DNA from 2 places in the Kitasatospora setae KM-6054 genome. Region 1 is predicted to be linked to the other one. Evidence: riboswitches for the same ligand, from Rfam matches in the RefSeq annotation. Region 1 holds a riboswitch; the other holds the start of a gene.
The links. A riboswitch is a leader RNA that binds a small molecule or an ion and turns the genes downstream of it on or off. The one in region 1 is predicted to bind glycine.

Region 1 (14,090 bases):
TGTAGGTCTTGCCGTCCGGGGAGATCTCCGGCTTGGCCGAGGCCAGGTCGGGGACGAGCTCCAGGCCGGCCTTGCCCGGCTTGCCGTCGAAGGCGAGCAGGGTGCGGGTGTAGAAGCGCTCGTAGTTCCAGACCGAGGCGTAGTAGGCGCGGCCGGGGTCGAGCGAGTCCACGTCGGTGGTGGTCCACAGGTTGAGGGTGCCGCCCTTGGTGGTGGACGGGTTCACCACCTTCTCCGCCGCCGCGTTGAAGCCCGCCGCCCCGGCCTTGCCGGAGGCGTTGTCGCCGCCGGTGCCGCCGCCCTTGCTGCCGCCGCAGGCGGCCGTGGTGAGCGCGAGGGTGGCCACCAGTGCGGCGGCCGCGAGCGTCCTGTTTCGCTTCATGGGTTGGGGAACCTCCAGAGTTGCGGGCTCAGTTGCCCTTGGGGTCGAGAGCGTCACGCAGGCCGTCACCGAAGAGGTTGAAGGCGAGCACGGTGATGAAGATGGCGAGACCGGGGATCACCATGTAGGTGGGATCCGCCTGGTAGATCCCGACCGCGTCCGAGAGCATCTGCCCCCAGGACGGGGTGGGCGGCCGGACGCCGGCCCCGAGGAAGCTGAGCGCCGCCTCGTTCAGGATGTTGGTGGGGATGATCAGGGTCGCGTAGACCAGGATCGGCGCCGTCAGGTTCGGCAGCAGTTCGCGGAAGAGGATGTGCGCGCGGCCGGCGCCCAGGCTGCGGGCGGCGTCCACGAACTCCCGTTCGCGCAGCGACATGGCCTGGCCGCGGACGATGCGCCCGATGTAGGGCCAGCCGAAGAAGCCGATCACCGAGACCAGGACCAGCACCCGGACGCCGGTGTCGTTCAGGCCGAGCAGCTGGTTGGGCATCACCGAGACCAGCGCGATGCTGAACAGCAGCTGCGGGAAGGCCAGCAGGACGTCCATCACCCGGCTGATCACCGAGTCGACCCAGCCGCCGAAGTAGCCGGCCATCACGCCCATCACGACGCCGATGCAGACCGACAGCGCGGCCGCCAGGAACGCCACCAGCAGCGAGATCCGCGCCCCGTAGACGATCCGGGAGAACACGTCCCGGCCGAAGACCGGGTCGACGCCGAGCAGGTAGTCGCCGCTCATGCCGCCGAACGCGCCCTTGGGCAGGCCCAGGTCCGGGTTGATCTGGTCCGGGTGCGGCTCGTCGATCGGGTGGCCGAACAGCGCGGTGAGCACCGGCGCGAAGACCGCGGCCAGGATCAGCAGCACCACGACGGCGCCGCCGGCCAGCGCGACCTTGTCGCGCTTGAGCCTGGTCCAGGCGATGCGGCCCGGCGAACGGCCCTCGATCTTCTTGACCTGTACGGAAGTTGACGTTCCGTCAGGCTGTGCCCCGGACGCCGGACCCGAGGTCTCGATGGGTGTGGTCATGAGTCAGTTCGTTCCCCTCGCCGACGGTGGCCGGCCCACGGAGTCGCATGCGGTGCGGAGGTGCAGAGCGGTTTCGGTGGTGCCGGGCGCCGGTGCGGCGGTGCAGAAGTGCGTTGAGCGAGCAGGGCGTTGCGGTGGTGCGAGTGCTTCCGGGCCGCCCTCCGGAGCTGGCCGGACGGGGCCGCGGGCGGGGGCGCCCCCGTGGCGGGAGGGCCTCCGACGTGCGCGGTGCCGCCGCACGAGAGGCGCGTCGTGCGGTTCATGCTCTGGCGGCGCCGCGTTCACCTTCGTGAGGTTCGGCTCGCGGGCCGCATTGCGCAGCACTCTCTGTCATGGGAAGCACCCGGCGGAAGACCTCCATGGCGAAGGATGCCCAACTGTGATCTGTCGGCATGCACTTCCGTTGCGCGCGTATATCGCTCTTCACATACCTGTTACGCGTCCGTCAAGAGGCACGCTGACGACACCCCGCCACTGGCGGGAAAACGCCAGTTGGCACAAGGGGTTGCGCGCGTAGAGCCCGGCTCGGCAAGAGCTGGCAAAAAACCCCCGCGGGCCGAGGAAAAGCTCGGGGCGGGGGTTTTCGGAAGGTGCGTCAGGGTAGGTTCAACGGCCCGGATAACCGGGCCAGGGGGCCTGCGGCCAGCCCTGGGCGGGCCCGGCCGGTGGTTGCGCAGCGTAACCGAAGCCGGTCGGCGCGGGCTGCCCGGCGGCCTGCCGGTCGAAGAACGGGCGGGCGTTCGCCCACATCCACATCGCCACCGGGTCGTACTCGTCGGCCATCATCACGGTGGACACCCCGGGCCCGTCCGGCGCCTGCGCGGCGGCCCGCTGCACCAGCGCCCGGGCCGCCTCCACCGACGGCGGCGAGGCGTCGTACAGGTCGAGGCCGATCGCCAGGTACGCCTCGCCGAGCACCGGCCGCACCCAGGCCCGCCGCAGCGAGCGCAACGGCCGCACCTCGCCCGCCTGCTGCTCCAGCACGGCGAAGAACGGCGAGGACTGCCCGGCCGGCTCGGAGATGTGCAGCGGGCCGGCCGGCAGCCGGTCCAGGCCGAGCGCGATCCGCCGCAGGTCGGCCCAGGGCACCCCGACGCCGCCGCCGGGGCGGTGCGGGTCCAGCCACAGGCCCCAGCGCGACTGGTAGAGCGAGGCGGCGATCTCCGGCCCGGAGACCACCTCGTGGGCGCGCGTCCAGCCGCTGGCGGCCAGTTGGGCCGGGGAGGTCGCGCAGGGCGCGTAGCCGTGCCCGCCGACGTCCATGTTCCCGTACTGGGCGTCGGGGCTGCCCGGGCTGCCGTGCCACAGCAGCATCCAGACCTGCCCGCCGGCCAGGGCGCGCAGCAGTCCCTCGTACGCCTCCCAGCGCTCCGGCGCGACCGCTGCGAGGGCGCGTTCGACCGCCCCCGGATCGCCGGCTGCTCCCGTCACGTCGCCGCCCTACTCTCTTCAGTCCGCGCGCCACCGCGCGCCGGTCCGCTGTGCCGGGGCAACCCTATGGGGCGCACCCGGCGGCCGTCATGCCGCCGGGCCCGGGGAAACCGGCCGGATCCGCGCGGTCACGGACGGACGTAGAAGGGCTGTACCCGTCCCACCATCCAGTCCGCCACCGGGTCGGCGACCAGGTCGAGCAGCACCAGGTGGACGCCCCAGCCCGGCGGGGCGGTTCCGAGGGCGCGGCCGAGCGCGGTGTTGACCTCGGCCGGGTCGGCCGGGGCCGCCGGGTCGAGCTGCACGCCGACGTACAGCAGGGTCGGCTCGCCCTCCACCCGGGCCAGCGCCCGACGGGCCGTCAGCACCCCGGGCAGCGCGACGAGTTCGCCGGTCGCGGCGGCCAGGAAGGCGAACGGCTCCTGGTGCGGCTCGGGCTCCTTGAGCGCCACCCGGGCGCCCTCGGTGACGCCCTGCGCCTCCCACTGCTCGCCGCGCGGCCCGCGCCGCAGCTCGCCGACGCCCTCCGGCGGCACCGGGATGCCCACCGGCGCCTCCGGGTTGACCGCGATGCCGATGCCCAGCGGCAGTCCGCGGGCGAACTCCCACATCGGGGCGATCGCGAACGGGATGCCCGGGCAGTGCCGCAGGTACTGCTCCTGCGAGGAGTACACCGGGACGTACGGCGCGCCGGCCAGTTCAAGCGTCGGCAGGTCCAGCGAGTCGGCGTCCGGCGCGGTCCCGGACGGCAGCGGGATCCACACCTGGCTGCGCGCCAGCACCTCGATCACCCGGGGCGTCGCCCCCGGGTCGCCCAGGGCGGCCGTCAGCACCTGCTCCAGCTCGTTGGCCGGCCAGGCCCCGCCCTCCAGCGCCCCGTCCAGCGGGAACCCCATCTCGCCCCTCCACATCCGCGGTCGCGACCAGGTTAGCGGCGCGCGGGAGGGGCCCGGGGCCGGGTCCGGTCGGTCCCCACTCCCGCGAGCGGCCCCCGGCATGCCATGATGGGCCCGCCCAAACTTCATACCGGCCGCTCGAACCCGCGCGGGAGAGCCGGAACGGCCTGCTCAGGCCGCGACCGGCGCCGAAGGAGCAAGTCCTCCCCGGAATCTCTCAGGCACCCCTACCGCCCGGGCTAGGCAGATCTGGAAAGTGGACACGGCCGCGCCGTGCGCCCACCCACGGTGCAAGCCGCCATCCTGTTCAGGGTGGCGGCGAAGCTCTCAGGTTCGACGACAGATGGGGGAGAACCGCCCCAGCCTGCCCGTTTCCAGATCCCGGGAGTCCTGTCGTGTCCCTCCGCCTGACCGCGCTCGACGCGCTGCACCGCTCGCTCGGCGCCACCATGACCGACTTCGCCGGCTGGGACATGCCGCTGCGCTACGGCAGCGAGCGCGAGGAGCACCTCGCCGTCCGCACCCGGGCCGGCCTGTTCGACCTCTCGCACATGGGCGAGATCACCGTCTCCGGCCCGCAGGCCGGCGAGCTGCTCGACCACGCGCTGGTCGGCTTCATCTCGGCGCTCGGCGTGCTGCGCGCCCGCTACACGATGATCTGTCGCGAGGACGGCGGCATCCTGGACGACCTGATCGTCTACCGCACCGCCGAGGACGAGTACCTGGTGGTCGCCAACGCCTCCAACGCCCAGGTGGTGCTGGACGCGCTGACCGAGCGCGCGGCCGGCTTCGACGCCGTGGTCCGCGACGACCGGGACGCCTACGCGCTGCTCGCCGTCCAGGGCCCGGAGGCCAACGGCATCCTGGCCAAGCTGACCGACGCCGACCTGCCCGGCCTCAAGTACTACGCCCTGCTGCCCGCCACCGTGGCCGGCCGCGAGGTCTGGCTGGCCCGCACCGGCTACACCGGCGAGGACGGCTTCGAGGTGTTCTGCGCCCCGGCCGACGCCGCGCACCTGTGGACCGCGCTGACCGAGGCCGGCACCGCCGAGGGCCTGGTCCCGTGCGGCCTGTCCTGCCGCGACACGCTGCGCCTGGAGGCCGGCATGCCGCTGTACGGGCACGAGCTGTCCACCGAGCTGACCCCGTTCGACGCGGGCCTGGGCCGGGTGGTGCGCTTCGACAAGACCACCAACGACGGCGCCTTCGTCGGCCGCAAGGCGCTGGAGGAGGCCGCGGCGCAGGCCGAGCTCAACCCGCCGCGCAAGCTGGTCGGCCTGGTCTCCGAGGGCAAGCGCGTCCCGCGCGCCGAGTACGCCGTGGTGGACGCCGAGGGCGCCGCGATCGGCCGGATCACCTCCGGCTCGCCGTCCCCGACCCTGGGCAAGCCGATCGCCATCGCCTACCTGGACGCCGCGCACGCCGAGCCCGGCAGCACCGTCGCGGTGGACGTCCGCGGCAAGGCCGAGCCGGTCCAGGTCGTCGCGCTGCCGTTCTACAAGCGCGCCCGCTGAGCGGTTCCCGCCCCCGAACAGTCCTCTTCCGGTCCGTCCGCCCAGCGGACGGCCGCGCCCTCCCCTTTCGCGATCCTGGAGAATGACGTCATGAGCAACCCCACGCACCTGCAGTACACCAAGGAGCACGAGTGGCTGACCGCCGCCGTGGACGGGGTGTCGACGGTGGGCATCACCGCGCACGCGGCCGACGCCCTCGGTGACATCGTGTACGTCCAGCTCCCCGAGGTGGGTGACACCGTCACCGCGGGTGAGACCTGTGGCGAGCTCGAGTCCACCAAGTCGGTCAGCGACCTGTACTCCCCCGCCACCGGCGAGGTGACCGAGGTCAACCAGGCCGTCATCGACGAGCCGGCCCTGGTCAACTCGGCCCCCTTCGAGGGTGGCTGGCTGTTCAAGGTCCGCGTCGAGGCGACCGACGAGCTGCTCGACGCCGACGGCTACACCGCCTTCACCGGCGCCTGACCGGGAGACCCCCCTGATGACGGTTCTCAACCAGTCCCTGCACGCGCTCGACCCGGAGATCGCCGCCGCGGTCGACGCCGAGCTGCACCGCCAGCAGACCACCCTGGAAATGATCGCCTCCGAGAACTTCGCCCCGGTGGCGGTCATGGAGGCCCAGGGCTCGGTGCTCACCAACAAGTACGCCGAGGGCTACCCCGGCCGCCGCTACTACGGCGGCTGCGAGCACGTCGACGTGGTCGAGCAGATCGCCATCGACCGGATCAAGGAGCTGTTCGGCGCCGAGCACGCCAACGTGCAGCCGCACTCCGGCGCGCAGGCGAACGCGGCGGCGATGTTCGCGCTGATCCAGCCGGGCGACACCATCCTGGGCCTGAACCTGGCCCACGGCGGCCACCTGACCCACGGCATGAAGATCAACTTCTCCGGCAAGCTCTACAACGTGGCCGCGTACCACGTGGACGAGAAGACCGGCCAGGTCGACATGGCCGAGGTCGAGCGCCTCGCCAAGGAGCACCAGCCCAAGCTGATCATCGCCGGCTGGTCCGCCTACCCGCGCCAGCTGGACTTCGCCGAGTTCCGCCGCGTCGCGGACGAGGTCGGCGCCCTGCTGATGGTCGACATGGCGCACTTCGCCGGCCTGGTCGCCGCCGGGCTGCACCCCTCCCCGGTGCCGTACGCGGACGTGGTCACCACCACCACGCACAAGACCCTGGGCGGCCCGCGCGGCGGCGTCATCCTCTCCAAGGCCGAGTGGGCCAAGAAGATCAACTCCGCGGTCTTCCCCGGCCAGCAGGGCGGCCCGCTGGAGCACGTGATCGCCGCCAAGGCCGTCGCGTTCAAGGTCGCGGCCTCCGAGGAGTTCAAGGAGCGCCAGCGCCGCACCCTGGAGGGCGCGAAGATCCTCGCCGAGCGCCTGCTCCAGGACGACGTCACCGCCTCCGGCGTCTCCGTGCTGTCCGGCGGCACCGACGTCCACCTGGTGCTGGTCGACCTGCGCAACAGCGAGCTCAACGGCCAGGACGCCGAGGACCGCCTGCACGAGGTCGGCATCACGGTCAACCGCAACGCCGTCCCGAACGACCCGCGCCCGCCGATGGTCACCTCCGGCCTGCGCGTCGGCACCCCGGCGCTGGCCACCCGCGGCTTCGACGCCGACGACTTCCGCGAGGTCGCGGACGTCATCGCCGAGACCCTGAAGCCGGGCTTCGACGAGGCCAAGGCCGAGTCGCTCAAGGCCCGGGTGACCGCGCTCGCGGCGAAGCACCCGCTCTACCCGGAGCTGTAGGACCCGCACCCCGCTCGTCCGGCCCGCCCGACCGGCAGGCCCACCCGAGCCCTCCCGGGGCACCGCGCACACTGGAGACGTGCGCGCGGTGCCCCGTTCCATGCGCGCACCCGCCCCGACCGGGCGGGTAAGCACCCCACCACGAGACCGGACAAGGACGTCACCCCGTGGCCCTCAGCGTCTTCGACCTCTTCTCCATCGGCATCGGCCCCTCCTCCTCGCACACGGTCGGCCCGATGCGGGCGGCCCGGATGTTCGCCCGCCGCCTCAACTCCGAGGGCCTGCTCGACCGGGTCGCCTCCGTCCGGGCCGAGCTGTACGGCTCGCTCGGCGCCACCGGCCACGGCCACGGCACCCCCAAGGCCGTCCTGCTCGGCCTGGAGGGCTACTCCCCCCGCACGGTCGACGTCGACCGCGCCGACCTCGACGTCGAGCGGATCCGCGCCGAGAAGCGGCTCAGCCTGCTCGGCCGCCACCCGATCCCGTTCGACCCGGACCAGCACCTCGTCCTGCACCGCCGCAAGGCCCTCCCGTACCACGCCAACGGCATGGCGCTGTGGGCCCACGACGCGGCCGGCGAGCCGCTGCTGGAGAAGACCTACTACTCGGTCGGCGGCGGCTTCGTGGTCGACGAGGACGCCATCGGCGAGGCCCGGGTCAAGCCCGACGACACCGTGCTGCGCCACCCGTTCCGCACCGGCGAGGAGCTGCTGCGGCTGACCCGGGAGACCGGCCTGTCCATCTCCGGCCTGATGCTGGAGAACGAGAAGGCCTGGCGCACCGAGGACGAGATCCGCACCGGCCTGCTGGAGATCTGGGCCGTCATGAAGGAGTGCGTCGCGGCCGGCATGGCCCGCGAGGGCATCCTGCCGGGCGGCCTCAAGGTCCGCCGCCGGGCCGCCAGCGCGGCCCGCGCGCTGCGCGCCGAGGGCATCGGGCCGGGCAACGCGATGGAGTGGGTGACCCTCTACGCGATGGCCGTCAACGAGGAGAACGCCTCCGGCCGCCGGGTGGTCACCGCGCCCACCAACGGCGCGGCGGGCATCATCCCGGCCGTCCTGCACTACTACCTGAACTTCATTCCGGGCGCGGACGAGGACGGCATCGTCCGCTTCCTGCTGGCGGCCGGCGCGATCGGCATGCTCTTCAAGGAGAACGCCTCCATCTCCGGCGCCGAGGTCGGCTGCCAGGGCGAGGTCGGCTCCGCCTGCTCGATGGCCGCCGGCGGCCTCGCCGAGGTCCTCGGCGGCAGCCCCGAGCAGGTCGAGAACGCCGCCGAGATCGGCATCGAGCACAACCTCGGCCTCACCTGCGACCCGGTCGGCGGCCTGGTCCAGATCCCCTGCATCGAGCGCAACGGCATGGCCTCCGTGAAGGCCGTCACCGCCGCCCGGATGGCCCTCCGCGGCGACGGCCGGCACCACGTCTCGCTCGACAAGGCGATCAAGACCATGAAGGAGACCGGCGCCGACATGAAGATCAAGTACAAGGAGACCAGCCGCGGCGGCCTCGCCGTCAACGTCATCGAGTGCTGATCCCCGGGCCCGCTCGGGGCGCGCGGCGCCCCCGGAAACGGTACGGGGCCCCTGTCCGCGGTTGTTCGCGGTCCGGGGCCCCCGTGCGTCCTCCGGCGGCCAAGGGGGTGCGTGCCGGCGGAGGGAAGATGCCGGGTTGTGCTGCCCGACTTGCATGACTATCGCACGCTATGCACGGGCCGACAAAATTGAAACCAAGGTCTGTGCTTCAGTTCACCTTCGGAAGCCAGGCAAGGCGGGGGCGGGCTCAGAGCCCGGCGGCGGCGATCGCGGCGGCGCGCTCGCGGATCCTCATCTCGAACCAGACGCCCTTGCCGCGCGGCAGCAGGTCCGCGCCCCAGCGGTCGGCGATCGCCTCCACCAGCCGCAGGCCGTGGCCGTTGGGGTGGAAGACCTCGGGGGAGGCGATCAGGCAGGGCAGGGCGCGCGAGGAGTCCCGGACCTCGATCCGCAGCCACCCGGGGCGGCGGGTCACCTTGAGTCCGATCATCCGGCCCCCGGCATGCCGGATCGCGTTGGCCACCAGTTCACCCGTCAGCAACTCCCCGGCCTCCAGCAGCTGGTGGAGTTTCCAGGTCCGTAAGACCGAGAGCACCAGCCGCCGGGCCACTCCGGCCGACTCCGGGCGGGAGGGCAGTCGCACCTCCTCGGCCGCGTCGGGATCGCTGAGCACGCCGAAGAAGAGGTGTTCCATCTCCTCCGGCGTCAGCCGCTCCAGGTCGGCCAGCACCACGCCGGCGCCGAACCCTGACGGTTCGTCACCTCTGGTGCCGGCCACGGGAAGTGATGACCGCTCCGCTTCGCCCCATGCCGCCATGCACCCCATCATTGCGGAACGCGAGCGGCCGCGTACGGACAATGAGCAAACGATCACTATTCGGCTGGCATATGCCGTCAGCAACCGAACGGACGTCCGAGCGTCACCACTGCGCCCACGGGGTGTTCCAACCGCTCAGCCCGTTCTCGATGGAGACCACCGGGCCCTTGGAGTTGACCACCTTGAACACGTCCCCGACCATGCTGGAGTTGTAGAGCTTGCCCGCCGGGGCGCTGTCGCTGCCCTTCGCGGTGTCGGTGACGCCGATGCAGCCGTGGCTGCCGTTGGAGCGGCCGATCACGCCCGCGCTCCACGAGTTGCCGTGCACGTAGGTGCCGGAGTCCGTCAACCTCATGGCGTGCGGAACCACCAGGTCGTACTCGTCGCCGGAACCCGTCTTGGTGACGCCGGCCGAGGTCATCCGGGTGGTGCCCTCCATCGCCTCGACCACCATGGTGCCGTTCCAGGTGTCGTACCCGGGCTTGCCGGCGGTGAACTCGACGGTGTCGACCTGCTGGCCGTCCCGGACGACCGCCATCTCGTGGGTGTCGACGTCGACGGTGGAGATCTGCGAGCGGCCGATGGTGAACGGCTCGTCCTTGTCCACGTCGCCGTAGACGCCGGGCGAGGTCTCCACGCTCTTCAGCTTGTAGTGGATGGTGACCTTGGTGCCGGCCTTCCAGAAGTTCTCCGGCCGGAAGTCGATCCGCTGGGCGTCGATCCAGTGGCCGCGCACCGCGGTGCCGTCGGAGGTCTCGAAGGTGATGCCGGCCTTGACCGCGTCCTTGTTGGTGACGGGCTTCTTGAACCGGACCGAGACGATCATGCCGACGCCGTAGGTCTCGTTGTCGGCGATGTTGTCGCTGGTGCCCACCTCCTTCTCGGGGGTGAGCGTGGTGAAGCCGGAGCGCGCGTTGGCGACCACGCCCTTGGCGTCCTCGGCGAGCGCGTCCACGGTGTAGGCGGTGGCGACCTGGAGGCCGCCGGCGGGGGCCCAGCCGGTGCCGTCGGCGGTGATCTCGCCGGGGACCGCGGTGCCGTCCGGGCCGGTGACCTTGACCGAGGTGAGCTTGCCGTTGCCGGCGGTGACCTTGAGCTCGCCGGTCGGCTTGACGCCGGTGCTGCCGTCGGCGGGTGCGATCGCGATGGTCGCGGCGGAGACCGCGGGCTTGGTGTCGCTCGGGCTGGCGGTGGCGGCCGGGCTCTTCGGGCCGTCCGCCTTGGCCTGGTCGGTGCTGCAGCCGGTCGTCGCCATCAGGGCCAGCGCCCCCGCCAGCGCCCCCGCCAGGTATCCCCCGCGCATCGCCTTCACGTTCCGCTCTCCCCACGCAGCCCGCCTGTCGGGTGACAGGTCTTTCGGTTGATAGGACGGGTCGGCGGCGGGAAACGTTGCGGGGCGAGTGTCCCGGTACGGTCACGAACGGTCGACGGCCCGGTGGTCGGAGGACCACCGGGCCGTCGGCGCGCGCGGGGCGCGGTTACCACTTGCTCCACGGGATCGTCCAGCCGCTCCAGCCGTTGTCGCCGGCGACCGTCTGGCCCTTGGAGTTCTGGATCTTCACCACGTCGCCGATGATCGAGGAGTTGAAGAACTTGCCCGCCGAGGTGCTGTCGCCGCCGCCCTTGACGTCGGCCATGCCGACGCAGCCGTGGCTGGCGTTGGACTTGCCGAAGGCGCTGCTCCAGTAGTTGCCGTGCACGTAGGTGCCGCTGGTGGTCAGGCGCATCGCGTGCGGCACGTCCGGGACGTCGTACTCGTCGCCCTTGATGTTGGAGACGGTCGCCGAGTTCATCCGGGTGACCTTCTCCTTGGCGGAGATCACCATGGTGCCGTTCCACGAGGCGTTCTGGTCGTTGCCCGCGGTGATCGGGATGGTCTCGGTCTTGCCGCTGCCCCGGTCCACCGTCATGGTGTGGGCGGCGGCGTCGACCGTGGAGACCTGGTAGCGGCCGATGGTGAACGGCTCGTCCTTGTCGATGTCGCCGTAGACGCCGGGCGACACCTCGACGTTCTTGAGGCGGTACTTGACCGTCACCTTGGTGCCGGGCGCCCAGTACTTCTCCGGGCGGAAGTCCAGTCGGCGGTCGCCGAACCAGTGGCCCTTGGCGACCGTGCCGTCGGAGCCGGTGACGGTGACGCCCGCCACCACCGCCTCCTTGTTCTTGATCGCCTTGCCGAAGTTGACCGAGACGATCATGCCGACGCCGTAGGTGCCGTTGTCGGCGATGTTGTCGTTGGTCGAGGCGGTCTTCGCCGGGGTCAGCGTGGTGAAGGTGCTGCTGGAGGCCGCCACCAGGCCGGCCGCGTCGGTCGCCTGGGCGGCGACCGTGTAGGTGGTGCCGACGGTCAGCTGGCCGGTGGGCTTCCAGCTCAGGCCGTCGTCGGAGATCTTGCCCTCGACCGCCTTGCCGTTCTTGTCGGCGACCTCGACGGTGGTCAGCTTGCCGCCGGCCACCGCGATCTTGACGCCGTCCTTCGGGTCGACGTCGGCCGCCCCGTTCGCCGGGGTGACGGTCAGCTGGGCGGTCGAGACCTTCGGCGCGGCGTCCGCGCCGGCCGAGGCGCTGCTGCCGCCGCCGCTCCCGCCCCCGGCGTCGGTCGAACCGGCGCCGCCGCCACCGCTGTTGCAGGCCGCCGTGCCGAGCAGCAGCGCGCCGCCCACCAGCAGGGCCGCCGCGGACCGTCCGGCCCGGCGTCCGCGCCGTGCCACCGCCCCGGCCTCGTGAACCGTCTCCACCGCTGTTGCTCCCCTCCCGGTATTCCCGGCGAGTTACACGTCTTGACGCCCGGGTTCGGTTGCACCGGGTCGCCGCGATCTGAACCGCCGTGCCGTCCGGCTCGTTCGCGAGCGGCCAGGATAACCGCCGGGCCTGAGTGGAACTCCGGCGGGAGCGGGGTGCGGGTTCAGTGAACCCCGGGGGCTGCGAGCGCGCTCCCGGCGGTCCACTGCCGCCAGGGCAGGTTCCAGTCGCCGAGGCCGTTGTCGGGGGCGACCGGCTCGCCGCGCGAGCCGCGCACCTCGACCACGTCGCCGACCATGGTGTGCCGGTAGAACCAGCCCGCCGGGGAGTCGTCCGAGCCGCCCTTGGCGTCGGCCAGGCCGATGCAGCCGTGGCTGGTGTTGGCGGCGCCGAAGACGGCCCGGTCGGTCCAGTAGTTGCCGTGCACGAAGGTGCCGGAGGCGGTCAGCCGGAGCGCGTGCGGGACGTCCTTGATGTCGTACTCGTCGCCGAGGCCGACCGTCCGGGAGTTCATCCTGGTCACCTCGAAGCGCTCGGAGACCACCATCGCGCCGAGGTAGCTGGCGTGCTCGGGGCTGCCGCCGCTGACCGGCAGCACCCGCAGCACCCGGCCGTCCTCGCGGACGGTCATGGTGTGGGCGTCCAGGTCGACGGCGGCGACCAACGAGCGGCCGACGGTGAAGCGGACGTCCTTGTCCTGGGTGCCGAGGTAGCCGGGCGCGCCCTCGACGTCCTTCAGCCGCAGCAGCAGGGTGACCTTCGTGCCGGCCGGCCAGTACGCCCGGGGGCGGAAGTCGAGCCGCTGGTCGCCGAACCAGTGCGGGGCGATCTCCAGCGGCGGGTCGGCGGTGACCGCGATCGCCTTCTCGACGGCGGCCCGGTCGGTGATCGGGTGCGAGAAGCGCAGCGTGACGGGCATGCCGACGCCGACGGTCGAGCCGTCCTCGGGGCTGAAGAAGCCGACGAAGGTGTGCTCGGGGGCGACGGTGGTGAAGCCGGCGTGCTGGACGGCGCGCAGGCCGGCGCCGTCCTCGGCGACCGCGTCCAGGGTGTAGGCGGTGGCGGTGGCGAGCCGGCGGTCCGGGGTCCAGCCGGTGCGGTCGGGGGTGAGCGTGCCGGGGACGTCGGCGCCCCGGCCGTCGGTGAGCCGGACGGTCAGCAGCCGGCCCTCGGCCACCTCGACCCGGACCGCGCCGTCCACCGGGACGTCCTGCGCGCCGTCGCCCGGCCCGACCGCGAGCCGGGCCCGGGAGACCGGCGGGGCCGCGTCGCCGGGCGGCCGGTCACCGCCGTCACCGCCGTCGCCGCCGGAGCAGCCGGTCAGCAGGACCAGTCCGGCCGCCGCCGCCCGCCGTGCCCAGAGCCGTACCGCGGCGCGCATGCCGTCCTCCCGTTTCACCAGCTACCACCCGATACCGGACACAACGAGCGGTTCCGCCTCCCGGACACGGCCGAATGGTTTCCGCACCCTGCTCCGCTGGGCACATGATCGATCACGGTGCGTCACGCTCCCCGACCGGGGGTGACGACGGCCGTCGGACAGGGAACAACGGGAAGAACGGGGACGGGCCCCCGGATCGCTGGGAGGGTCGCCATGACGGCGTGGCAGGAGCTGGACGCACGGGCGGCTCGGGAGCCGGGCCCGGCCGCCTTCCGGGCCGGCGCGGAGCCGTGGCCGGGCGGCTGGCAGCCGCTGGGCGCCCGGTTCCGCACCGGCCCGGAAGGCGGCCGGGGCACCAACTTCGCGCTCTGGGCGCCGGGCGCGGAGGCCGTCGACCTGTGCCTGTTCGACGAGCGCGGCGCGGAGTCCCGGCACCGGCTGTCCGAGCAGACGTACCAGACCTGGCACGGCTACCTGCCGGGCGTGCTGCCCGGCACCCGCTACGGCTTCCGGGTGCACGGCCGGTGGGACCCGTGGACCGGCGCCCGGTTCAACCCGGCCAAGCTGCTGCTCGACCCGTACGCCCGGGCGATCGACGGCGCGTACACGGCCCAC
Region 2 (14,090 bases), 4.0 Mb from region 1:
GCACACGGCGGCGGCCGTCGCGAGGTTCAGGCTCTCCGCGTGCCCGTGGATGGGCACCCGCACCACCGCGTCCGCCAGCGCGCGCGTCTCCTCCGGCAGGCCCCAGGCCTCGTTGCCGAACACCCAGGCGCACGGGCCCTCCAGGGTGCCCTGGTCGAGCTCCTGGTCGAGGTCGCGCTCTCCCGCGCCGTCGGCCGCCAGCACCCGCACCCCGGCCGCCCGCAGCCGGGCCACCGCCTCCTCGACCGGCACCCCGGTCGCCACCGGCAGGTGGAACAGGCTCCCGACGGACGCCCGCACCGCCTTCGGGTTGTACGGGTCGACCGACGCGTCGGTCAGCACCACGGCGTCCGCCCCGGCCGCGTCCGCGGTGCGCAGCACGGTGCCGGCGTTCCCGGGGTCGCGGACGTGCGCGAGCACGGCGACCAGCTTGGGCCGGGCCGCCAGCACCTGCTCGAACGGGGTGTCGATGAACCGGCAGAGCGCGACGATGCCCTGCGGGGTGACGGTGTCGCAGATGTCCGCGACGACCTCCTCGGTGGCGGTCAGCACCGGCCGCCCGGCCGCCCGCGCGGCGGCCACGATGTCGGCGTGCCGCTCGGCGGCCTCCGCCGTCACGTACACCTCGACCACGGCGTGCTCGCCGTCCGGCAGCCGCCCGAACGCCACCGCCTCGCGCACGGCCTGCGGGCCCTCGGCCAGGAAGCGCCGCTCCTTGCCGCGCTGGTTGCGCTTGGCGAGGCGGCGGGCGGCGACGACGCGCGGGGAGCGCAGGGAGGTCAGCAGGGGGGTCTCGGTGCTCATGCTCACGATCTTCGTCACGGACGGGCGGGGGCGCGACGCGCGACGGGGTCGCGGTACGCGACGGACCCGCAGGCCGGGCGGCCTGCGGGTCCGGGGAACGCTTTCAGGGCGAGTGCCTGGATCAGGCGGCGACCTTCGGGGCGTTGACGTCCGCCGGGAGCGCCTTCTGGGCGACCTCGACCAGGGCGCGGAACGCCACGGAGTCGTTCACCGCGAGCTCGGCCAGCATCTTGCGGTCGATCTCGACGCCCGCGGCCTTGAGGCCCTGGACGAAGCGGTTGTAGGTGATGCCGTTGGCACGGGCAGCGGCGTTGATGCGCTGGATCCAGAGCTGGCGGAAGTCGCCCTTGCGCTTCTTGCGGTCGTTGAAGTTGTAGACGAGCGAGTGGGTGACCTGCTCCTTGGCCTTGCGGTACAGGCGCGAACGCTGACCGCGGTAGCCGGAGGCCCGCTCGAGGATGACCCGGCGCTTCTTGTGGGCGTTCACTGCCCGCTTGACGCGTGCCACTTCATTACTCCTTGGTTCCGGACCTCGGGTCGTGCCGGCGGTCCGTTATTCGATTCGGTCGGAAAGGATCAGCTGGTGCCCGCGACCCGGTCGCGGGCGGGCGATCACTTGCCGAGAAGCTTCTTGATCTTCTTCGCGTCGCCCGGGGCCAGCTCAACGGTGCCGGCCAGCTTGCGGGTCAGCGTCGAGGGCTTGTGCTCGAGCAGGTGGCGACGGCCGGCACGCTCGCGCAGCACCTTCCCGGAGCCAGTGATCTTGAAGCGCTTGCTGGCGCCGCTGTGCGTCTTCTGCTTCGGCATGTCGCCGTATCTCCTCGTCGGTCCGTTCCGGCCCGCACCGTGCGGTGCGGGCCGGAACTGGATGGATCTCGTCTCCAGGGCGGGACGCCCCGGAACCGGGTGCCTCGGCTGCCCGGCTCCTGACCCGGGGGTCAGGCGTCCTGGGCGGCCTCGGCGGGCTGCTCGACCTCGGCGGCGGCGTCCTCGACGACAGCGGCGTCGTCGGCGGCGTCGGCCTCGACCTCCGCCTCGACGGCCTCGGTCTCCTCGACCTCCGCCACGTCGTCGTCGACGTCGTCCGCGGCCGGTCCGCGACCCAGCCGCTCCGCCTTGCGGGCGTCAGCGGCGGCGCGGGCCTCGGCCATGGCCTCGGTCTTCTTCTTGTGCGGGCCGAGAACCATGATCATGTTTCGGCCGTCCTGCTTCGGAGCGGACTCCACGAAGCCCAGCTCCTGGACGTCGTCCGCGAGCCGCTGCAGCAGTCGGAAGCCCAGCTCGGGGCGGGACTGCTCACGACCGCGGAACATGATCGTGATCTTGACCTTGTCGCCCTGCTTGAGGAACCGAACGACGTGACCCTTCTTGGTGTCATAGTCGTGCGGGTCGATCTTCGGCCGGAGCTTCATCTCCTTGATGACCGTGTGCGCCTGGTTCTTGCGCGCCTCACGGGCCTTCATGGCGGACTCGTACTTGAACTTGCCGTAGTCCATGAGCTTGCACACCGGCGGGCGCGCCGTGGCGGCGACCTCGACCAGGTCCAGGTCGTACTCCTGGGCAAGCTCCAGCGCCTTCGCGAGCGGGACGATGCCGACCTGCTCGCCGCTGGGACCGACGAGTCGCACCTCGGGGACGCGAATCCGGTCGTTGATGCGGGGCTCGGTGCTGATGGGGCCTCCTCGGTTGCACCTTTTCCGATGCGGCCGTCGGGCGGCGGTCGCACGTAGTGGTTTTCGACCACTGGGCGGGGCTTCATTCATGCTCCGCTGTCCTCCGCGGAGGACACCGAGCGCACGAAAAAAGCCCCGCACGGTACAGGCGGGGCTCCACACGTTCCGGGATGCCCTCGCGGGCACCACTGTCGACGAACATTCCCGTACGGGCGCCCATCGCGGACCGAACCTGCCGACCCTTCGGCCGATCAGGTGGGAGACTGTCGCGGTTGCCCTCTCGGGCCTCCTGGAGTGGAGCCTCCACTTGCTGGCCGGGCAACCCGAAGGGTCCCCTGGCCGGTCAGTCTCGAATCATACCAGCGTTTTCCGCCCGACCGGTATTCCGACCCCTCCCCACCCGCCTTGTACGCTCCTTCCGTACCGCGCTTTCGCACCAGCACCCCGGAGTGACGCCTTGACCAGCCAGCCCGACCACGCGCACGAGTCCGACCAGGCCCTCGGCTTCGACGACCTGACCCGGGACATCGCCGAGGTCCCCGCCGTCGAGGTGATCACCACCGTCGCCGTCCACCTGATGAGCGCCGCCGCCGTCAAGTGCGGCCTGGCCGAGAACGGCGAGGCCGACAAGGACCTCGACGAGGCCCGCAAGCTCATCACCGCCCTCGCCGGCCTGGTCACCGCCGGGGCCCCGGAGATCTCCAACTTCCACGCCGCCCCCCTGCGCGACGGCCTGCGCTCCCTCCAGCTCGCCTTCCGCGAGGCGTCCCTCGTCCCCGACGCCCCCGGCTCCGGCCCCGGCGAGAAGTTCACCGGCCCCGTCTACTCCTGATCCACCCCGCCCACCCCCGAAGCCGCCCCTCCACCGGGCGGCTTCGCCCTTTTCCCCCGCCGGAGGCGCCCCCTCCCCGCCCCGCCAGGGGCGCGGGGAACTGCGCGAGACGGAAGGGCAGACGCGGAAAAGCCGCCCGCCGAGGGAACTCCCCCGCCGGGCGGCCTCCGTCATGCGTTACGCGTCGTACTCGTCCAGCGGCGGGCACGAGCAGACCAGGTTCCGGTCGCCGTACGCACCGTCGATCCGGCGCACCGCCGGCCAGTACTTGTCCGCCGGGTTGACGCCGGCCGGGAAGACCGCCTCCTCGCGGGTGTACGGGTGCTCCCAGGCGCCGGCCAGCATCGCCGCGGTGTGCGGGGCGTTGCGCAGCGGGTTGTCCTCGGCCGCCCACTCGCCCGCGCCGACCTTCTCGATCTCGCCGCGGATCGCGATCATCGCCTCGCAGAAGCGGTCGATCTCGTGCAGGTCCTCGGACTCGGTCGGCTCGATCATCAGCGTCCCGGCGACCGGGAACGACATGGTCGGCGCGTGGAAGCCGTAGTCGATCAGCCGCTTGGCGATGTCGTCGACGCTGACGCCGGTCTCCTTGCTGAGCGGCCGCAGGTCGATGATGCACTCGTGCGCGACCAGCCCGCCGGGGCCGGTGTAGAGCACCGGGTAGTGCGGGGCGAGCCGCTTGGCGATGTAGTTGGCGTTGAGCACGGCCACCTGGGTGGCGCGCTTGAGGCCCTCGCCGCCCATCAGCCGGACGTACGACCAGGAGATCGGCAGGATCGCCGCCGAGCCCCAGGGCGCGGCCGAGATCGGGCCGACGCCGGTCGCGGGGCCGGCCTCGGCCTGCAGCGGGTGGTTGGGCAGGTACGGCGCGAGGTGCGCGCGGACCGCGACCGGGCCGACGCCGGGGCCGCCGCCGCCGTGCGGGATGCAGAAGGTCTTGTGCAGGTTGAGGTGCGAGACGTCCGCCCCGAACTTGCCGGGCTTGGCGAGGCCGACCAGCGCGTTGAGGTTGGCGCCGTCGACGTACACCTGGCCGCCGGCCTCGTGGACGAGGGCGCAGATCCGGGTGATCTCGGTCTCGAACACGCCGTGGGTGGACGGGTAGGTGACCATCAGGACGGCCAGCTGCTCGCCGTGCTGGGCGATCTTCGCCTGCAGGTCCTCGACGTCCACGTCGCCGTCGGCGAGGGTCTTCACCACGACGACCCGCATGCCGGCCATCGCCGCCGAGGCCGCGTTGGTGCCGTGCGCGGAGGACGGGATCAGGCAGACGTCGCGCTGGGTGTCGCCGTTCGCCCGGTGGTACGCCCGGACGGCCAGCAGGCCGGCCAGCTCGCCCTGCGAGCCGGCGTTCGGCTGGATCGACACCGCGTCGTAGCCGGTGACCTCGACCAGCTGCTGCTCCAGGCCGCGGATCAGCGTCAGGTAGCCCTCGGCCTGGTCGACCGGGGCGAACGGGTGCAGCTGGCCGAACTCGGGCCAGGTGACCGGCTCCATCTCGGTGGTCGCGTTGAGCTTCATGGTGCAGGAGCCCAGCGGGATCATGCCGCGGTCGAGCGCGTAGTCGCGGTCGGAGAGCCGGCGCAGGTAGCGCAGCATGGCGGTCTCGGAGCGGTGGCTGTGGAAGACCGGGTGGGTGAGGTACTCGTCCTCGCGCAGCAGCGCGGCGGGCAGCGCGTCCGCGTCCTCGGCGATCTCCGCCGGCACCCCGAACGCGGCGAACACGGCCGCCAGGTGCTCGCGGGTGGTGGTCTCGTCGCAGGAGACCGACACCCGGTCGCCGTCGACCCGGAACACGTTGACGCCGCCGGCCAGCGCCGCGGCGACGACCTCGTCGGCCCGGCCCGGGACGACCGCGGTGACGGTGTCGAAGAAGGTGTCGTGGGCGAGCTCGACGCCGCCCGCGCGCAGGCCGGCCGCGAGCGCGGCGGCGTAGCGGTGGGTGCGGCGGGCGATGTCGGCGAGGCCGTCGGGGCCGTGGTAGACGGCGTACATCGAGGCCATCACGGCGAGCAGCACCTGCGCCGTACAGATGTTGGAGGTGGCCTTCTCGCGGCGGATGTGCTGCTCGCGGGTCTGCAGGGCGAGCCGGTAGGCGCGGTTGCCGTCGGCGTCGACCGAGACGCCGACCAGGCGGCCGGGCAGGTTGCGGGCGTACGCGGCGCGGACGGCCAGGTAGCCGGCGTGCGGGCCGCCGAAGCCCATCGGGACGCCGAAGCGCTGCGAGGTGCCGCAGGCGATGTCGGCACCGAGCTCGCCGGGCGAGCGCAGCAGGGTGAGGGCGAGCAGGTCGGCGGCGACCGCGACGATCGCGCCGAGCTCGTGCGCCTGGTCGATGACCGGCTTGATCGCGCGCACGGCGCCGGACGCGCCGGGGTACTGGAGCAGCACGCCGAAGACGCCGCGCTCGGCGATCTCGGCGGGGATGCCGTCCGACAGGTCGGCGACGACGACCTCGACGCCGGTCGGTTCGGCACGGGTCCGGATCACCGCGATGGTCTGCGGCAGGGTGTCGGCGTCGACCAGGAAGACGCCGCCCTTGACCTTGGTGACGCGCCGGGCCAGGGACATCGCCTCGGCCGCGGCGGTGCCCTCGTCGAGCAGCGAGGAGCCGGAGGTGTCCAGGCCGGTCAGGTCGGCGACCGCGGTCTGGAAGTTGAGCAGCGCCTCCAGGCGGCCCTGCGAGATCTCCGGCTGGTACGGGGTGTAGGCGGTGTACCAGGCCGGGTTCTCCAGCACGTTGCGCAGGATGACCGGCGGGGTGAAGGTGCCGTAGTAACCGAGGCCGATCATCGAGGTGAGGACCTGGTTGCGGTCGGCCAGCTCGCGCAGTTCGGCGAGCACCTGGGCCTCGCTGCGGCCGGCGGGCAGGCCGAGGGCCGTGAGGCTGCGGATGGCGTCGGGGACGGCGGCGGCGGACAGCTCGTCCAGCGAGGCGTAGCCGACCTGGGCCAGCATCTTCTGCTGGGCCTCGCTGTCGGGGCCGATGTGGCGGTGCTCGAAGGGGCTGGCCTGCTCAAGGTCGCTGAGCGTCGGCTGGGCGTTCATGGGGGTCGGGCCTCCTGGTCGCGGACCGGCGGTGGTGCGCACGCGGTCGGCGGCCGTGGGAGCGCCTGGGCGTACGAACCCGTCAGCCTCCCCCTCTGTCATCGGTACCTGAGAGCTTCGCGCGTCCGGGCGGGCCCGGGCGGCTTGCACCGTCGGCGAGGGCCGGGGTCGCCGGCTCCGGTGCCGACGGTCCTGCCCTGCTTTCCAGAGTGACCTGTCCCGTTCGGTACGGATGCCTGAGAGATTCCGGGGAGGGGTTGCTCCTTCGGCGCCCCGCGTCCCACCTGCTCGGCGGGGTCGGGACTCTCCCGAGCGGGCTCGGCGGTCGCCTCCGAGGTTACCAGCGCGGGCTCCGCGTATCACCGGTGCGGCCCTGTGATCTGCCCCGGACGGCGGCTTCCGGAGTGCCGCCGTCCGTTACGTGCCGTTTGGTGTGGAGTGGCGGCCCACCACGCTCCTCCGGCCGCCCCCCGAACATCCCCGAGGAGCGGCAGGACTGGAGGACAGCGTGCAGACCGATATCGATCCGCGCGACCTGATCGGGCACAAGGCGGTCGACCGGAACGGTGACAAGATCGGCACGGTCGACGAGGTGTACCTGGACGACGCCACCGGCGAACCGGAGTGGGCGGCCGTCCGCACGGGGATCTTCGGCCGGGACGCCTTCGTCCCGCTGACCACCAGCGAGTTCGCGGGCGACGAGCTGCGCGTCCCGTACGACAAGTCGCTGATCAAGGAGTCGCCGGACTTCGGCGTGGGCCAGCACCTCTCGCCCGCCCAGGAGCTGCAGCTGTACCGCTACTACGGGCTGGACGCGGGCGGCGACGCGGGCTCCGGCCCGGCGGCCGAGCCGGCGGCGAAGGCGGCCGCGGCGGCCGGAGCGGCCGGGACGGTCGCCAAGGAGCAGCCGCGCCAGGAGCCGTCGGCGGACCACGACTTCGGCACCGTCGCCTCCGCCCCGGCCCCGACCCCGACCCCGGCCGCCCCCGCCGCCGTGGCCGCGCCGACCGCCTTCGCGGCGGCCAAGGCCGAGCCCGCCCGGCAGCAGCAGCCGCCGCAGCAACAGCCCCAGCAGACCCCGCAGTCGCCGTCCGCCCCGGGCGCCCACGCGGGGCCGGCGGAGCCGACCGCGCCGGTGGAGATCACCTGCCGCGAGGAGCGGATCGACATCACCACCGAGTGGCACGCGGTGGGCACCACCCGGCTGCGCAAGTACGTGACCACCGAGCAGGTGGAGCGCCGGGTGCCGGTGGTGCGCGAGCGGGTGCGGGTGGAGCGGATCCCGGTCTCGGACGCGGAGCGGGCCTCGCTGAGCGAGCAGGAGATCGCCGAGGCGGTCGAGGAGGTCACGCTGCGCGAGGAGCGCCCGGTGGTGCGCAAGTACCTGGCGCCGATCGAGCGGGTGCGGCTGGTGGTGGAGCGGTACACCGAGGAGGAGGTGGTCCGCGAGGAGCTGCGCCGCGAGCAGGTGGAGGTGCACGACGCGGCCGCCGCCGGCCAGGACGGCGAGGCGCCGCAGCAGCGCCAGCCGTGGAACGCGCAGCCGCAGTCGCCGACCCTGGCGAAGCCGCAGTCGGCCGCCGCCGCGAACGGCGGCGCCGAGCACGCCCGGCCGGAGCCGCTGCGCTCCTGAGCGACGGTCCGCCAGCCCCCCGGCCCCGGTCCGCTTCGGCGGGCCGGGGTCGCCGCTTTGCCAAAGCTTCACCAATCGATATTTGACATAGTGAAGCATCTCCCGACATCGTTACTTCAGCTCCTGCACTATCTCCCGCATGAAGCACCGCGGAGCGGGCATCCGGAGCAACCGTCTGAAGCAACCCGTCGGAGGAGTCCCCCGTGCGTGAGGCACCACAGCCCACCCCCACGGCCGCCAAGCCCACCAGTGCCCGGGTCCTGCCCGCCCTGATCCTGGCCATGCTGGCCTTCAGCGTGGTGCAGACCGCGGTCGTCCCGATCCTGCCGGGCCTGGCCCGCGAGCTGAACGTCTCGGGCTCCAACATCACCTGGCTGATGACCGCCAACCTGCTCTCCGCGGCGGTCCTCACCCCGCTGCTCGGCCGCTTCGGCGACCTGCGCGGACGCAAGCCCATGCTGCTGGTCTCGCTGGCCGGCCTGGTCCTCGGTTCCGCCCTCGCGGTGGGCACCCACTCCTTCACCTGGCTGGTGATCGCCCGGGTGCTGCAGGGCGCGGGCGGCGGCGTGCTGCCGCTGGCGATCAGCATCGTCCGCGACGAGCTGCCCCGGCACAAGGTCACCGGCGGCGTCGCCGCGATCTCCGCCTCGATGGGCGTCGGCTCCGGCCTCGGCCTGGTCGCCACCGGCCTGCTGCTGGAGCACTGGAGCTACAAGTCGATCTTCTGGATGGGCCTGGTCTTCGGCCTGATCGCGGTCGCCCTGGTGGTCCTGCGGGTCCCCGCCGACCCGGTCGTCGACAAGGAGGGCGGCGCCGACCCGCTCGGCGCGCTCACCCTGGCCGGCTGGCTCTCCGCCCTGCTGATCGCCGTCAGCCAGGGCAACCACTGGGGCTGGACGTCCACCCGCACCCTCGGCCTGTTCGCCGTCGCCGCCGTGGTCGCCCTGCTCTGGATCCTGGTCGAGTCCAAGGTCGCCCACCCGCTGGTCGACCTGTCGATGATGGCCCGCCCCGCCGTCGCCTTCACCAACATCTCCGGCCTGCTGATCGGCTTCGGCATGTACGGCTCGTTCATGGTGATCAGCAACTTCGCGCAGACCCCGGAGAAGCTCGCCCACTACGGCTTCACCGCCACCGTCCTGCACGCCGGCGTCATGCTGCTGCCCTCCGCGCTCGGCTCGATGGTCGCCGCCCCGCTCGGCGCCCTGCTGATCGCCCGCCGCGGGCCCCGCCTCCCGCTGGTCCTCGGCGGCCTGCTCGGCGCCGTCTCGATGGCCTACCTGGCGCTGCGCCACGGCGCCGAGTTCGACCTCTACTTCTCCTCCGCGGTCTTCGGCCTCGGCGTCGGCCTCGCCTACGCCGCGATGCCGGCCTACATCAACGGCGCCGTCCCGGCCGAGCAGTCCGGCATCGCCAACGGCATGAACGCCGTCCTGCGCACCGTCGGCGGCGCGGTCGGCACCGCCGTGATGAGCGCGATCCTGACCGGCGACACCCTCAAGCTCCCGATCCCGATCCAGCTCCCCACCGAGAACGCCTACCAGAGCGCCTTCTGGGTGGCCGGCGCCATGTGCCTGATCGCTGCCGCCGTCCCCTTCGCCATCCGCACCGTCAAGTCCGCCCCCGCCCCCACCGAGCAGCCCTCCCCGGCCCTCACCAAGACCGGCGCCTGACAGCGCCCCCTCGCGTCCTGGACACACGCGAGCAGCGGACGGACCCCCACGCCAAGGGCATCGGCGCGGGGGTCCGTCCCTTTCCCCCGCCCCCGCTCCCCGCCCTACCCCGCCGCGGCCCGCAACGGCAGCGCCTCCGAGGGCTCCAGCTCCTCGTCCCCCACCGCGAACGTCCGCACCTTCCCCACCCCCGAGTACGGCGTCTCGAACCGCACCGTCACCCGCCCGACCCCGCTGCCCTGCACCCACCCGGGCCCGAACTCGCGGTGCGTCACGTCCTGCCCCGGCCACCACCGCCGCGCCGCCGGCTCCGCGACCGCCGCCTCCTCCTCCACCACCACGTCCTGCTCGACCGCCTGCTCCCCGGCCTCCCGGGCCTCCTTCTCCTCCCGCTCCAACTGCGCGAACAGGTCCTCCTGCGTGAAGTCCGCGAGTTGCGCGACGCCGACCCCCAGCAGCCGCACGCCGCCCGTGACGTCGACCTGCGCCGCCAGCCGGCGCGCCGTCGCCGTGATGACCTCCTCGTCGTCGGTCGGCCCGCGCAGCGTCTCGGAGCGGGTCAGCGTCGAGAAGTCGAAGCGCCGGACCTTCAGCACCACCGTCCGCCCGGAGCGCCCGGTCGCCCGGAGCCGGCGCACGCAGCGCGCGGCGAGCAGTTCGACCTCGCGCGTGATGCGGTCCCGGTCGGCGAGGTCGACCTCGAAGGTGTCCTCGACGGACACCGACTTGGCGTCCCGGTCGGGCACCACGGGCCGCTCGTCCCAGCCCAGCGACATCTGGAACACGCCCGCGCCGTGCGCCTTCCCGAGCAGCGCGACCAGTTCCCCGTAGCCGGCCTCCGCGAGGTCCGCGACCGTGGCGAGCCCGGCGCGGCGCAGCGCCTGCTCGGTGGCGGGGCCGATCCCGGGCAGCGCGCGCACCGGCATCGGGGCGAGCACCGCGCGCTCGGAGCCGGGCTCGATCAGCACCAGCCCGTCCGGCTTGGCCCGCTCGGAGGCGATCTTCGCCATCAGCTTGGAGCCGGCCGCGCCGACCGACGCGGTCAGCCCGGTGTGCTCGACGATGTCGGCCCGCAGGTCCTCGGCCAGCGCCAGCACCAGCTGGGCCGCCTCGGCGGGCGTGGTCGCGGCGGCCAGCGCGGGCCCGTACGGTCCGGCCTCCAGGTCGACGAACGCCTCGTCCAGGCTGAGCGGTTCGACCAGCGGGGAGCGCTCCCGCAGCAGGCCCATGACGATCTCGCTGTTGGCCCGGTAGGCCGCGAACCGGCCGGTCAGGAACGCCGCGTTCGGGCAGAGCCGGCGGGCCTGCGCCATCGGCATCGCCGAGTGCACGCCGAACTTCCGGGCCTCGTAGGAGGCGGTGGAGACCACCCCGCGCCCGCCGAGGCCGCCGACGATGACGGGCTTTCCGCGCAGGCTCGGCTTGGACGCCTGCTCCACCGCGGCGAAGAAGGCGTCCATGTCGAGGTGGATGATGCTCGGCACGGTCCGCACCGCTCGATCATCCCCCGCCACACCGACAATCCCGCCTACCCGGCGGAGGCCGCGTCCGCGAGCGCCCGCGCCACCCCGTCCTCGCGCGGCCCGAGCAGCGTCGGGTCCGGCCGCAGCAGCACGTTCGCCGCCGCCTTCACCGCCCCGGCCGTCTCCCGCAGCCCGCCGTACCTCCAGGTGGTGTCGTGCCACTCCTCCACCCCGACCGCGTACGCGTCGATCCCGGCGGCCTCGCACAGCGCCAGCGCCCGCCGGACGTGGAAGGTCTGACTGACCAGCACCGCCCGGTCGACGCCGAAGATCCGGTGCGCCCGGGTGCAGGAGTCCCAGGTGTCGAAGCCCGCGTAGTCGCCGACCACCCGCACCGCGGGCACCCCGCGCCCGATCAGGTAGCCGCGCATCGCGTCGGTCTCGTCGTACTGCACGGTGCCGTTGTCGCCGGTGACCAGGATCGCCCGCACCTTGTGCGCCCGGTACAGCTCCAGCGCGGCGTCCAGCCGGTGCGCCAGGTACGGGGAGGGCTCGCCGTCCACCAGCCCGGCGCCGAACACCACCGCGACGGGCGCCTCGGGGGCGCTCGCCACCGTGCCGACCTTCGCGGACTGGGTGAGGTACAGCCAGGCGTTCGGCGCCAGCCCGAGGACGGAGCAGAGCAGCACCGCCTGGAACCACCGGCGCTGCCGCCGCCGGTCCGCCGGCCGTACCGCCAGCCACCCGCTCCGGGCCCGCCGCCCCGCCCACCTCAAGATCGTCGACACACCGACCAGGACGACCCCGGCCCGCCCGCCGGTTCCCCGGCCGCGTCACCGCGGGCCGCGGGCGCGCGCTCAGACCGCGCGGTTGCGCCGCTGCGCCAGCTCGTCGCCCGGGTCGTTGCCGACCAGCGTCTCGCCGGTGTCGGTGCGCTCGCCGTGCAGCCGCCCGAGGGTGCCCTCCAGCTCCTGCCAGACCGCGCCGACCGCGATGCCGAACACGCCCTGGCCGCCGTTCAGCAGGTCGACCACCTGCTGCGGCGAGGTGCACTCGTAGACCGTCGCGCCGTCGGACATCAGGGTCAGCCCGGTCAGGCCGGCCTGGTCGGCGGACTGCAGGTGGGTGACGGCCACCCGGATGTTCTGCAGCGACACGCCCGCGTCCAGCAGCCGCTTGACGATTTTCAGCAGCAGAATGTCCCGGAAGCTGTACAGCCGCTGCGCGCCCGCCGGGTAGGCGGAGCGCACCGAGGGCTCCAGCAGTCCGGTGCGCGCCCAGTAGTCGAGCTGCCGGTAGGTGATGCCGGCCGCGGCGCAGGCCGTCGGGCCGCGGTAGCCGACCAGCGCGGAGGTCGGGGCCAGCCGCTCGATCGCGGGCTGCCCGGGTTGGACGGCCGGGAAGCGGCCGAGCCGGGGCAGTTCCTCCGCCTCGGGTTCGGGCCGCCAGGGCCGCCCGATCAGGGCCCGGCCGGCGCGCGGCACGTGCACCGCGCACAGCGCTCCGGAACGCGTCTCGTCGCCGGTGCCGCTCATCGCCAACCTCCGTCCGTACCGCCCAAGGCCCCACGGGACCCGCGGGAGCCCTGGCGGGCCCCGGGCTGCGGGTGGCCCGTCCGGCGGGCCATCACCTGACGGTAGGCAGTCGCCCGAGCACCGTCAACGATCGCCACGCCGGGGGCTTCCACAAACTTCACCCCATCGAGTGGTTATTCGTGCCCCATGCGCGGGTACCGGAACGACTTTTCAGCAATCCCGAGTTGCGGCCCACCACCACCCGGGCTAGCGGTCCGGACGAACCGGCGACCGCTCGCGACCACTCGCGACGGCTACTGCGGGCCGCCGCCGAAGTCCTCCGGCGAGACCTGGTCGAGGAACTCGCGGAACTTCTCGACCTCGTCCTCCTGCTCGTCCGGGATCGAGATGCCGGCCTCCGCCAGCACCTCCTCGCTCCCGTAGATCGGCGTACCGGTGCGCAGCGCCAGCGCTATCGCGTCCGAGGGGCGCGCGCTCACCTCGACACCACCGGCGAAGACCAGTTCGGCGTAGAACACCCCGTCCCGCAGGTCGTTGATCCGCACCTCGGTCAGCTGGTGGCCGAGCGCGCCGAGCACGTCCTTGAACAGGTCGTGCGTCAACGGCCGCACCGGGGTCATGCCCTGCTGGGCGAAGGCGATCGCGGTGGCCTCCCCCGGCCCGATCCAGATCGGCAGGTAGCGGTCCCCGCCGACCTCGCGCAGCAGCACGATCGGCTGGTTGGAGGGCATCTCCACCCGGACACCCACGACGTCGAGCTCATTCACACCAGCAACCCTAGGGCGCGCGCCCCCGATAGGAAAGCGCAGCAGGCAGCGGCCCTCGGGATCAGGACCGCCGCCGCCCGCCCGTCACCGGCCTTTCAGCTCCTGGAGCGCAGTCCCGCCTGCACCATCGCCGCGTGCAGCCGCACCGACAGGGTGGCCAGTTCCCGCGCCGTCGCCTCCGCGTGCGCCCGGGTCTGCGGGTTGCGGTGCCGCCGCAGCGGCGCGACCACCTGGTCCACCAGGGCGACCTCGCGCTCGGCGGCCGCCTTCATCGCGCGCAGGTGCCGCGGCTCCAGGCCGAACCGGCCCAGCTCCGCCACCAACCGGGCGATCTGCAGCGCGTCCCCGTCGTAGCCGCCGTCCGGGCCCGGCTGGACCAGTCCGTAGGCCTCCCACTCGACCAGCTCGCGCTCCTGCGCCTCGGCCGCCGCGATCAGCTCGGCCCGGCCCAGCCGCACCCCGCCCGGCCCGGCGGCAGCGGCGGCCGCCAGCTCCCGGTCCGCCTCCTCCAGCGGCCCCGGCCGGCTCTCCGCGCCGGGCAGCGCGGGCGGCTGCTCGCCGCGCTCGATCGCGTCCAGGTGCTCGCGGATCACCCGCAGCGGCAGGTAGTGGTCGCGCTGCATCCGCAGCACGTACGCCAGGCGCTCCACGTCCGCCGCCGA

Region 2: it holds a riboswitch for glycine, as region 1 does, so the genes downstream of both, gcvP (aminomethyl-transferring glycine dehydrogenase) here and gcvT (glycine cleavage system aminomethyltransferase GcvT) in region 1, are expected to answer to the same signal.

What each region holds. Positions count from the first base shown of each region.
Region 1 is NC_016109.1:5,639,802-5,653,891, reverse strand. Features, by position in the region: gene KSE_RS25140 (ABC transporter substrate-binding protein) at 1-382, opposite strand, end outside; gene KSE_RS25135 (ABC transporter permease) at 411-1,409, opposite strand; gene KSE_RS25130 (enhanced serine sensitivity protein SseB C-terminal domain-containing protein) at 2,016-2,840, opposite strand; gene KSE_RS25125 (enhanced serine sensitivity protein SseB) at 2,969-3,736, opposite strand; glycine riboswitch at 3,876-3,979, shown strand; gene gcvT (glycine cleavage system aminomethyltransferase GcvT) at 4,132-5,250, shown strand; gene gcvH (glycine cleavage system protein GcvH) at 5,341-5,715, shown strand; gene KSE_RS25110 (serine hydroxymethyltransferase) at 5,732-7,000, shown strand; gene KSE_RS25105 (L-serine ammonia-lyase) at 7,168-8,535, shown strand; gene KSE_RS25100 (ATP-binding protein) at 8,783-9,313, opposite strand; gene KSE_RS25095 (L,D-transpeptidase) at 9,456-10,655, opposite strand; gene KSE_RS25090 (L,D-transpeptidase) at 10,831-12,090, opposite strand; gene KSE_RS25085 (L,D-transpeptidase) at 12,258-13,475, opposite strand; gene glgX (glycogen debranching protein GlgX) at 13,689-14,090, shown strand, end outside.
Region 2 is NC_016109.1:1,686,156-1,700,245, forward strand. Features, by position in the region: gene KSE_RS07420 (TrmH family RNA methyltransferase) at 1-804, opposite strand, end outside; gene rplT (50S ribosomal protein L20) at 926-1,312, opposite strand; gene rpmI (50S ribosomal protein L35) at 1,417-1,611, opposite strand; gene infC (translation initiation factor IF-3) at 1,743-2,477, opposite strand; gene KSE_RS07440 (DUF1844 domain-containing protein) at 2,935-3,309, shown strand; gene gcvP (aminomethyl-transferring glycine dehydrogenase) at 3,487-6,357, opposite strand; glycine riboswitch at 6,572-6,678, opposite strand; gene KSE_RS42730 (PRC and DUF2382 domain-containing protein) at 6,866-7,990, shown strand; gene KSE_RS07455 (MFS transporter) at 8,194-9,663, shown strand; gene KSE_RS07460 (DNA polymerase IV) at 9,768-11,156, opposite strand; gene KSE_RS07465 (SanA/YdcF family protein) at 11,192-11,914, opposite strand; gene KSE_RS07470 (MerR family transcriptional regulator) at 11,984-12,661, opposite strand; gene KSE_RS07475 (bifunctional nuclease family protein) at 12,955-13,428, opposite strand; gene ftsR (transcriptional regulator FtsR) at 13,524-14,090, opposite strand, start outside.